Regions from separate parts of the Streptomyces sp. NPDC091280 genome, predicted to be linked through region 3. Evidence: riboswitches for the same ligand, from Rfam matches in the RefSeq annotation. Region 3 holds a riboswitch; each other region holds the start of a gene.

Region 1 (3,265 bases), on a different contig from region 3:
CGTCCACGTCGGTGAAGTTGGACATGAGGGGGATCGCGCAGACCGCGACCCGCAGCACGTCCGCGCCGACCGGCGGCGCGGTGCTGGACTCGCGGACGGTCCCGCGCAGCGAGATCCGGAGCCCGTCCTCCTCGTCGATCCCGAGCCCGTGCCGGAACGGCAGCACACCGTACGTACGCCGCCCGGTGAGACCGCGCAGCATCTCCAACCCCGGCTCCAGGAGCGAGACATCGCCCCGGAACTTGTTGACGAGGAACCCGGCGACGAGCGCCTGGTCCTCGGGGGAGAGCAGCGCGACGGTCCCGAAGAAGGAGGCGAAGACACCGCCGCGGTCGATGTCCCCGACGACCAGTACGGGGAGTCCGGCGTTCCGGGCGATCCCCATGTTGACGATGTCGGTCCGGCGCAGATTGATCTCGGCCGGACTGCCGGCCCCCTCACAGATCACCGCGTCATACGTGCCCCGCAACTCGGCCAGGCAGTCCAGCACGGTGCCGAGCAGCGCCTCCTGCCGGCCACCGTGGTAGCCGCGCGCGCTCATCTCGCCCACGGGCTTCCCCATGAGCACGACCTGACTGCTGCGGTCGCCGCCCGGCTTGAGGAGGACCGGGTTCATCTGCGCGGTCGGCTCGATCCGGCAGGCCTGCGCCTGCATGGCCTGCGCCCGGCCGATCTCGGCACCCTCGCGCGTCACGAACGAATTCAGCGACATGTTCTGCGCCTTGAACGGCGCGACCTTCACGCCCTGCCGCACCAGCCACCGGCAGATCCCGGCGGTGACGACGCTCTTCCCGGCGTCCGAGGTGGTGCCCGCGACCAACAGCCCGCCGCCGCTCATGACTTGGGTCCCTTCAGCAGCAGCCGCCCGGCGACACTGACCCCGAGCGCGAGCCAGCCGACGCGCCGGGACAGCCGTACGGCTCGGTCGATGTCCGCCACGGCGACGGCCCGGCCGGCGCCGTTGAGCACGGGCCGGTGCTCGACCCGGCCGCCGTAGGAGAGCGTGCCGCCCAGCCGTACGCCGAGGGCGCCCGCGAAGGAGGCCTCCACGGGACCGGCGTTGGGGCTCGGGTGCCGGCGGGCGTCGGTGCGCCAGGCGCGTACCGCTCCGCGCGGGTCGTCGCCCGCGAGCGTCGCGAGGACGGCGGTGAGGCGGGCGCCGGGCCAGCCGGCCACGTCGTCGAGACGGGCCGAAGCCCAGCCGTAGCGGCGGTACTTGGCCGACTTGTGCCCGACCATGGCGTCCAGGGTGTTCACGGCCCGGAAGCCGAGCAGACCCGGGACACCCGCGACACCGCCCCACACCAGGGCGCCCACCACCGCGTCGGAGGTGTTCTCGGCCACGGACTCGACTACGGCGCGGGCGATCCCGTCCGCGTCGAGGGCCTGCGGGTCGCGCCCGCACAGGTGCGGGAGCCGGGCGCGGGCGGCCTCGATGTCACCGGCCTCCAGCGCCCGGCCGACGATCCCGGCCTCGCGCGCGAGGGAGGTCCCGCCGACGACCGCCCAGGTGGCGGCGGCGGTGAGGGCGGCAGAGGCCGTACGGGACGGTCGTAGGGCCGAAGTGGCCACGGTGGCGAGGGAGACGGCGCCGCCCACGCACACGGCGGTGTGCAGGGCGCCCCAGCCTCGGTGGTCGCGCCACAGCAGCTGTTCCACGGCACCGGCGGCGCGGCCGAACGCGGCGACCGGATGACCGCGGCGGGGATCGCCGAGCAGATGGTCACCGAGGAGGCCGGCGGCGGCGCCGTACGCGAAGACGCGATCGGCACGCATCGGCTCAGCCGGTCGCTACGGTCGCCGAGTCGGACACTGGGGCGGTCGCTGGGGCGTTCGCTGAGCTGGTACGGGACCTCGAACGGCAGCCGAGCATGGCGATATGTCCTCACTCAGGGTGTCCACGCCCTGGTTCGACGAGACCGGCGGTGAGAGTTCCTGGCTCCCGGGGTTGTCTACCCCGGTGACAGTGGCGGGACCGCGCCGGATTCGCACCGGCTTCCTCTCCTGCCGCCGTACATGGCCCCGGCAGTCCACCACGGGGTTGGAAGGGGCGTCAACTTGCCGTTGACCTGCGGGGGAGGAGTGTGCTGAGGCCCACACGCGGGGCGTCGGAGGGGCCACGCGCACGTGGGGTGCGGGACGGTGTCCGTCCCGCACCCCACGTGGGTCCAACTGGCGGCCGGTCAGGCCACGATGATGTAGATCCCGTACGCCACCGCCGCCACGCAGGCCGCGAAGCAGGCGTACGCGCCGGTCAGGGCGAGGGTCGCGGAGTCGCCCTGGGCGGTGGCCCGTTCGCGGCGCGAGAGGGCGGTGATGCCGAGGGTGAAGACGGCCACGAGGGCCACGGTGACCACGAGGCTGACGCCGAAGACGGAGCCGAGGGCTGCCCAGTCGATGTCCATGCTGATTCGTTCCTTCTGGTTCCTGCTGGTTCCTGCCGACGGGGTTCGAGGACTCAGACCGCGGCGGCCGGCGGGGTGGCCGTGTCGGGCGCCGCGGAGGCGGGGGCGGGGCTCACGGGCGGCGAGGGGATCGTCGCGGTGAGGCCCTCGGAGAGGGCGACGGACGGGGGCGGGGTGACGGCGGCGATGGCCGCGGTGACCACACCGGCCGGCTCCTCGAACTCGTTGACGTTCGAGGCGTCGACCACCTGGCGGCGGGAGAGCAGCCAGATGCCGGCGCTGGAGGCGACCAGGAAGACGGCCACCAACGCGGTGCCCCAGTCGCCGAGGTCGGTCACGGACTCGGCGAGCGCGCCGACCAGCGCGGCGGCCGGCAGCGTCAGACCCCAGGCGACGAACATCCGGGTGGCGGTCGACCAGCGGACGACACCGCCCTTGCGGCCGAGGCCCGCGCCCATCACGGAGCCGGAGACGGCGTGCGTGGTGGAGAGCGAGAAGCCGATGTGCGAGGAGGCCAGGATGACCGCGGCGGCACTGGTCTGGGCGGCGAAGCCCTGCTGGGGCCGGAGGTCGGTCAGGCCCTTGCCCATCGTGCGGATGATGCGCCAGCCGCCGATGTAGGTGCCCATCGCGATGGCGAGGCCCGCGGAGAGGATGACCCAGGTGGGCGGGTCCGAGTCGGGGGCGATGGAACCGCCGGCGATCAGCGCGAGGGTGATGATGCCCATCGTCTTCTGCGCGTCGTTCGTGCCGTGGGCCAGTGAGACCAGGCCGGCCGAGGCGATCTGGCCGACGCGAAAGCCCTTGTCGGCGGCCTTGCCGTCCGCGCCGCGGCTCAGCGCGTACGAGAACCTGGTGGC
Region 2 (3,265 bases), on a different contig from region 3:
GTGTGGCTGAGCAGCAGCACCAGGGCGAAGGAGAGCAGCGCGCCGAGGAAGGCGCCGGCCGACAGGGACAGCGCTCCCCCGCCCACCCCGAGGACGACCACCGCGACCGCCCCGGTGGACGCGCCGGAGGAGACCCCGAGCACGAAGGGGTCGGCGAGCGGGTTGCGCAGCAGCGACTGCATCACCGCGCCGCACACCGCGAGTCCGGCCCCGCACACGGCGGCGAGCAGGGTGCGGGGCATCCGCAGGTTCCACACGATGCCGTCCCGCAGCGGCGCCAACGTGCTCTCGCCGAAGCCGAGATGGGCCGCGACGGACGCCCACACGTCGCCGGTGGAGATGTCGGCGGGCCCGATCGTCACGGCGACGGCGGTCGAGGCGAGCAGCGCGGCCAGTCCGCCGCCGGTCAACAGGACGGTGCGGAGGCTCACTTGTCGAGCCCGAAGTCGCGCAGACCGGCCGCGACCTTCTCGATCCCCTCGATGGTGCGAATGGACGGGTTCATCGCCTGCCCGCTCAGCAGGACGTACCGCTTCTTCTTCACGGCGGTCAGGTTCTTGGTGGCGGGGTTGGTCTCCAGGAAGCGGATCTTCGCCTTGGCGGTCTCCGCGGTCTGCTGCTTGCGGGTCAGGTCGCCGATGACGATGACGTCGGGGTCACGGTCGGCGACGGTCTCCCAGCCGATCTGGGGCCACTCGTCGTGGGTGTCGGCGAACGCGTTCTTCGCGCCGACGGCTCGGGTGATGGCGCCCGGAGCGCCGCAGCAGCCGGCCAGGTAGGGCGACTGGGAGTTGGCGAACCAGTACATGAGGGACACGTCGGACGCGTGCAGCCCGGCGGTGGCCGTGCGCACCCGTTCCTTCAGTCCGGCGACCACCGTCTCACCGCGCTTCTCGACACCGAACGCCCGTGCCAGATCGCGTATTTCGCCGTACACGGCATCCAGCGTGAGGGGTGTGGAGCGCGATCCGTCGCCGCCGCTGTCGTTGTCCTTGCCCGCCGAGCAGTCGGAGGGCGAGACGTACGTCGGTACGCCGAGCTTCTCGAACTGCCCGCGGGTGGCGACGCCGCCCTTGCCGAGGGTGGAGACGAACGAGGCGGTCACGAAGTCGGGGTCGGCGTCCAGGACCTTCTCGAAGGAGGGCGCGTTGTCGGCCAGCCGGGGCACGGACGCGTTGGCCTTCTCCAGGCCCTTCATCACCGGGTCGGTCCAGGTGGCCGTACCGGCCATGCGGTCGGCGAGGCCGAGGGAGAGCAGGATCTCGGTGGTGCCCTGGTTGAGGGAGACGGCCCGCTTCGGAGCCGACGTGAGGGTGACCTTGTCACCGCAGTTGTCGATGGTGACGGGGTAACCGGCGGCGGTCTTCCCGGTGTTCGCGTCCGACTCGTCGGAGGCGCCGCAGGCGGTGAGCAGGAGGGCGGACGCGAGGAGAAGGGCCGGAGTACGAAGGAGAGCGGGGGTGCGGAGCACGGGCATGCCTCAGGGGTCGGGGCTCGTTCGCGGAGCCTGGCCTACGGACGTCCCTCCGCGCGGGGGCGCGAAGGTGCCAGCAGGTCTTCGGACTCGGGTTCGTCCGGACGGGACGCCTTCCCGGTCTCCCAGTGGCGTGGTGTGCCCCGCCCGTCCCCCTCACCGCTGCGCGTCAGTTCCGGGTTCGCACCGGATTCCCTGGCCTCGGATGTGGCTCGACTGGCCCGATGAGGCTATCAAGATCGGCGTACGGCCGGTCCGTGCGATCGGTCACGGGGCGCGCTCGGCACATGGGGAATCCGTGGGTCGTCCCGTTCGCCTCCGGGCGCCCCACCACCGGACCACCCGTCACCGCGTAGGCCAGACGGAGCGGTCACAGCCCGGCTGAGTCTCTCCCCGAAGGCTTCACCGGACGCGAAAATGCCTGCGGGTCACTGCGAGCCTGCGGCCACCACGGCAGCCGTGATGGGTTCGAGCGCGGCGATCAGTTCGGTGAGTTCGGCCTCCGACAGGGCCTCGTACGGTGGGGTGGCGAGTTCGTCGGTCAGGGCTTCCACGCGCCGCTTGGTCTCGCGGCCCGCGTCGGTGAACCTGCCTTCGATGTCGACGAGCCCGCGCTCGCGCAGGCCGTCCATGACCGCGGCCAGTCGCTCTTTCGGCAGGTGATGGACGCGCCCGAACGACTCCGGCGGATGGATGCCCATGTCCAGCGCGGACAGCACATGGGCCTCCGTGCCGCCGATGCCCGCACCGACGAGAGCGGCGATGTGCCCGTCGCCGCGGTGCTCGCGCAGCATGGTCGCGGAATGCCACAGCCGGGCGACCGGGTCGCCCGGCACCGGGAGGCTGCGCATCCCGGCGTACATCACCCGGCCGACCATGGGCGCGTTGGTCGCGGCCTTGGTGGTCAGGTCAGCGGCGCGTACCAGGCCCGGGGAGTCGGCCAGTTCGTCACCGAGGATCCGCCGCAGTGAGGCCGCACTGCCCCGCTCGCGCGCGGCGAGGGACGCCTCGGGCGGAATCGTCTCCCAGGCACTCGGGATGTGCCGCGCGACCTCTCCGTCGGCGAAGTTGTAGAAGGCCGCGTGCACGACCTGTGCCGGCACCCGCCCCAGCGGTGCGGCACGGCTGGCGAAGTAGCCGTCCCAGTAGGTGCGGTGGCCGAGCGCGGCCAGTTCGTCGTTGCACTCGTCGGCGAAGAAGGTGACCAGGCAGATCGGCTCCAAGAGCTCGAACATGCGGCGGGCGATGTGGGTCATCGAATGCGGGCGCGTCTTGCTCATCGGTCTCTCCCTCTGCCAGGCGTGCCTGCTTTGACGGTCCGGCACACCGAAACTCATCGGCGTGCCGTGGACCCGCCCGTCGGTCACAGCCCGGCGATCCGGTACTCCGCCACGGTCGAATATGGGCAACGCCCTCTCCGCGCACGGCAGTTGACCTGGTTCCGGTCGGCGGGGCGGGCGCGGTCACTCCGGCGCGTGGTCGCCGAACGCGGTGACGGACAGGAAGCGGATGGGCAGGGTCACCAACTCCTGGGGGCCGTGGGGCCCTTCGCCGTCGAGTTGGAGGGCGTCGCCGGGGCGCAGGGTGTAGTCCGCCTCTCCGTGGCCGTAGACCATCTCGCCCTCCAGCATGTACAGGAGTTCGGTGCCGGGGTGCTGGAAGAGAGGGAAGACCTCACTCCGTTCGGTGAGTGTGACGAGGACGGCTTCCATCCGCTTGTGCGGTCCGCGCAGGGCGCCGAGCAGTTCGTAGAGATGTCCGACCCGGCTGCCCCGGCGCACGATGCGGGCG
Region 3 (3,265 bases):
AGTTGCTGACCGAGCTGCTGCCGCACAGCGGCAAGGCGCGGCGGATCGGCATCAGCGGGGTGCCGGGCGTCGGCAAGTCGACGTTCATCGACGCCTTCGGCACGCTGCTCACCTCGCTCGGGTTCCGGGTCGCGGTCCTCGCCGTGGACCCGTCCTCGACCCGGACGGGCGGCTCGATCCTCGGCGACAAGACCCGCATGGAGCGGCTGGCCGTGGACCCGGCGGCCTTCGTCCGCCCCTCCCCCACCGCGGGCACGCTCGGCGGCGTCGCGAAGGCGACCCGGGAGTCGATCGTGGTCATGGAGGCGGCGGGCTACGACGTCGTCCTGGTCGAGACGGTGGGCGTCGGCCAGTCCGAGACGGCCGTGGCCAACATGGTCGACTCCTTCCTGCTGTTGACCCTGGCCCGCACGGGCGACCAGTTGCAGGGCATCAAGAAGGGCGTCCTGGAACTGGCGGACGTCATCGCCGTCAACAAGGCGGACGGCCCGCACGAGCGCGACGCGCGGGGCGCGGCACGGGAGTTGGCGGGCGCGCTGCGGCTGATGCACCCCGCCGACGCCGCCTGGACCCCACCGGTGCTGAGTTGCAGCGCCCGCGAGGGCACCGGCCTGGACACGGTGTGGGAGCGCCTGGAACAGCACCGGTCGCTGCTGGACTCCACGGGCCGGCTGGCCGCCAAACGCCGTGCGCAGCAGGTGGACTGGACGTGGACGATGGTCCGCGACGAGCTGCTGGGCAGGCTGCACGCCGATCCGGCGGTGCGGGCGCTGGCGCCGGATCTCGAACGCCGGGTGCGGGAAGGCGAGTTGACGGCGACCGTGGCGGCGGAGGAGATCCTGCGGGCCTTCGGATCCGGGTCCGGCTGAGCGGCCGGCCGACGGCCCGAAGATCGACGTATCCGCCCCGCACCCTCTAGGCTGGTGCACGCAGCTGGTTCGCCCCGTCCGCCAGGCGGGATGCGTCGTAAGAGGGAACCCGGTGGGAATCCGGGACTGCCCCGCAGCGGTGAGTGGGAACGACCGCCGTCATAAGCACTGGACCCGAACAGACCGGGCCTGGGAAGCGACGGCCAGTAGGTGTCCTCCGGTTTCCGGAGGGCGGGCCCGCGAGTCCGAAGACCTGCCCGTTGCCCGTACGCGACCTGTTCGCGCGCGGACATCCCGGTGACCTCGTGGGCGGGTCGGCGAACACACCGGACGGACGGTCACCCGACCGCCGCCGTCCGGTCCGTCATCCCTTCGCGCCCTCGTCCCGTCGTCCGGGATCTCAGGGATTCATCTCGCGAAGGAGATCTCCGTGACCACCAAGACCGCAGCCGCGGCAGCACGCGCCACCGTGTACGGCTACCCCCGCCAGGGCCCGGACCGGGAACTGAAGAAGGCGATCGAGGGCTACTGGAAGGGCCGCGTCGACGCCGACACCCTCCGGGCCACCGCCGCCGGACTGCGCCGCGCCACCTGGCGGCAGCTGGCCGAGGCCGGCCTCCACGAAGTGCCGACCGGCGACTTCTCGTACTACGACCATGTCCTGGACACCAGCGTCATGGTCGGCGCGATCCCCGCCCGCCTCCGTGCCGCCGTCGAACTCGACGCGCTGGACGGGTACTTCGCGATGGCGCGCGGCACGCAGGACGTGGCGCCGCTGGAGATGACGAAGTGGTTCGACACCAACTACCACTACCTGGTGCCCGAGTTGGGGCCGGACACGGTGTTCACCGCCGACTCCGGCAAGCAGGTCGGCGAGTTCCGTGAGGCGCTCGCGCTGGGGCTCACGGCCCGCCCGGTCCTCGTCGGCCCGGTCACCTATCTGCTGCTCGCCAAGCCCGCGCCCGACGCGCCCGCCGACTTCGAGCCGCTGACCCTGCTGGACCGGCTGCTGCCCGTGTACGCCGAGGTGCTGGCGGATCTGCGGGCGGCGGGCGCGGAGTGGGCGCAGCTCGACGAGCCCGCGCTCGTGCAGGACCGCACCCCGGCCGAACTGAACGCCGCCGAGCGCGCCTACCGCGACCTCGGCGCGCTCACCGACCGCCCGAAGCTGCTGGTCGCCTCCTACTTCGACCGGCTCGGCGACGCCTTGCCGGTCCTGGCGAAGGCTCCGGTGGAGGGGCTGGCGCTGGACTTCACCGGGGCCGGGGCCGCCAACCTGGACGCCCTGGCCGCGGTGGGCGGGCTGCCCGGGAAGCGGCTGGTCGCCGGAGTGGTCGACGGCCGCAACATCTGGGTCAACGACCTCACCAAGTCCCTTGCCGTACTGGGCACGTTGCTCGGTCTCGCCGACCGGGTCGACGTGGCCGCCTCCTGCTCCCTGCTGCACGTCCCGCTCGACGCCGCCGCCGAGCGGGACATCGAGCCGCAGCTCCTGCGCTGGCTTGCGTTCGCGCGGCAGAAGACGCGGGAGATCGTCACCCTCGCCCAGGGCCTGGCCCGGGGCACCGGCACGATCTCCGCCCAACTGGCCGCGAACCGCGCCGACCTGGCCTCCCGCGCGGGCTCCCCGATCACCCGGGACCCCGCCGTACGGGCCCGTGCCGCCGCCGTCACCGAGGCCGACGCCCGCCGCTCGCAGCCGTACGGCGAGCGGACCACCGCCCAGCGGGCGCGGCTCGGTCTGCCCCTGCTGCCGACCACCACGATCGGCTCCTTCCCGCAGACCGCCGAACTGCGCACCGCCCGCGCCGACTTGAGGGCGAACCGGATCGACACGGCCGGGTACGAGGAGCGCATCAGGGCGGAGATCGGCGAGGTGGTCTCCTTCCAGGAGAAGACCGGCCTCGACGTCCTGGTGCACGGCGAGCCCGAACGCAACGACATGGTCCAGTACTTCGCCGAGCAGCTCACCGGCTACCTCGCCACCCGGCACGGCTGGGTCCAGTCCTACGGCACCCGTTACGTCCGGCCGCCGATCCTGGCCGGTGACATCTCCCGCCCCGAGCCGATGACGGTCCGCTGGACGACGTACGCCCAGTCGCTCACCGCGCGCCCGGTCAAGGGCATGCTCACCGGGCCGGTCACCATGCTCGCCTGGTCCTTCGTGCGCGACGACCAGCCGCTCGGCGACACCGCCCGGCAGGTCGCCCTCGCCCTGCGCGACGAGGTGAACGACCTTGAGGCGGCCGGGACTTCGGTCATCCAGGTCGACGAACCGGCACTACGCGAGACCCTTCCGCTGCGGGCGGCGGACCGGGAGGCGTATCTCGCGTGGGCGACGGAGGCGTTCCGGCTGACCACCGCCGGGGTCCGGCCGGACACCCAGATCCACACCC

What was found. Region 3 has a riboswitch for cobalamin ahead of metE (5-methyltetrahydropteroyltriglutamate--homocysteine S-methyltransferase). Riboswitches for the same ligand answer to the same signal wherever they lie in the genome.
Region 1: it holds a riboswitch for cobalamin, as region 3 does, so the genes downstream of both, ACIQPR_RS32485 (cobalamin biosynthesis protein) here and metE (5-methyltetrahydropteroyltriglutamate--homocysteine S-methyltransferase) in region 3, are expected to answer to the same signal.
Region 2: it holds a riboswitch for cobalamin, as region 3 does, so the genes downstream of both, ACIQPR_RS33400 (ABC transporter substrate-binding protein) here and metE (5-methyltetrahydropteroyltriglutamate--homocysteine S-methyltransferase) in region 3, are expected to answer to the same signal.

The regions. Positions count from the first base shown of each region.
Region 1 is NZ_JBIVUZ010000011.1:395,835-399,099, forward strand. It holds gene ACIQPR_RS32480 (cobyric acid synthase) at 1-838, opposite strand, end outside; gene ACIQPR_RS32485 (cobalamin biosynthesis protein) at 835-1,776, opposite strand; cobalamin riboswitch at 1,909-2,051, opposite strand; gene ACIQPR_RS32490 (hypothetical protein) at 2,184-2,405, opposite strand; gene ACIQPR_RS32495 (anion permease) at 2,459-3,265, opposite strand, start outside.
Region 2 is NZ_JBIVUZ010000012.1:140,458-143,722, reverse strand. It holds gene ACIQPR_RS33405 (FecCD family ABC transporter permease) at 1-431, opposite strand, end outside; gene ACIQPR_RS33400 (ABC transporter substrate-binding protein) at 428-1,477, opposite strand; cobalamin riboswitch at 1,532-1,710, opposite strand; gene ACIQPR_RS33395 (MarR family transcriptional regulator) at 1,903-2,754, opposite strand; gene ACIQPR_RS33390 (helix-turn-helix domain-containing protein) at 2,938-3,265, opposite strand, start outside.
Region 3 is NZ_JBIVUZ010000004.1:285,859-289,123, reverse strand. It holds gene meaB (methylmalonyl Co-A mutase-associated GTPase MeaB) at 1-869, shown strand, start outside; cobalamin riboswitch at 918-1,145, shown strand; gene metE (5-methyltetrahydropteroyltriglutamate--homocysteine S-methyltransferase) at 1,300-3,265, shown strand, end outside.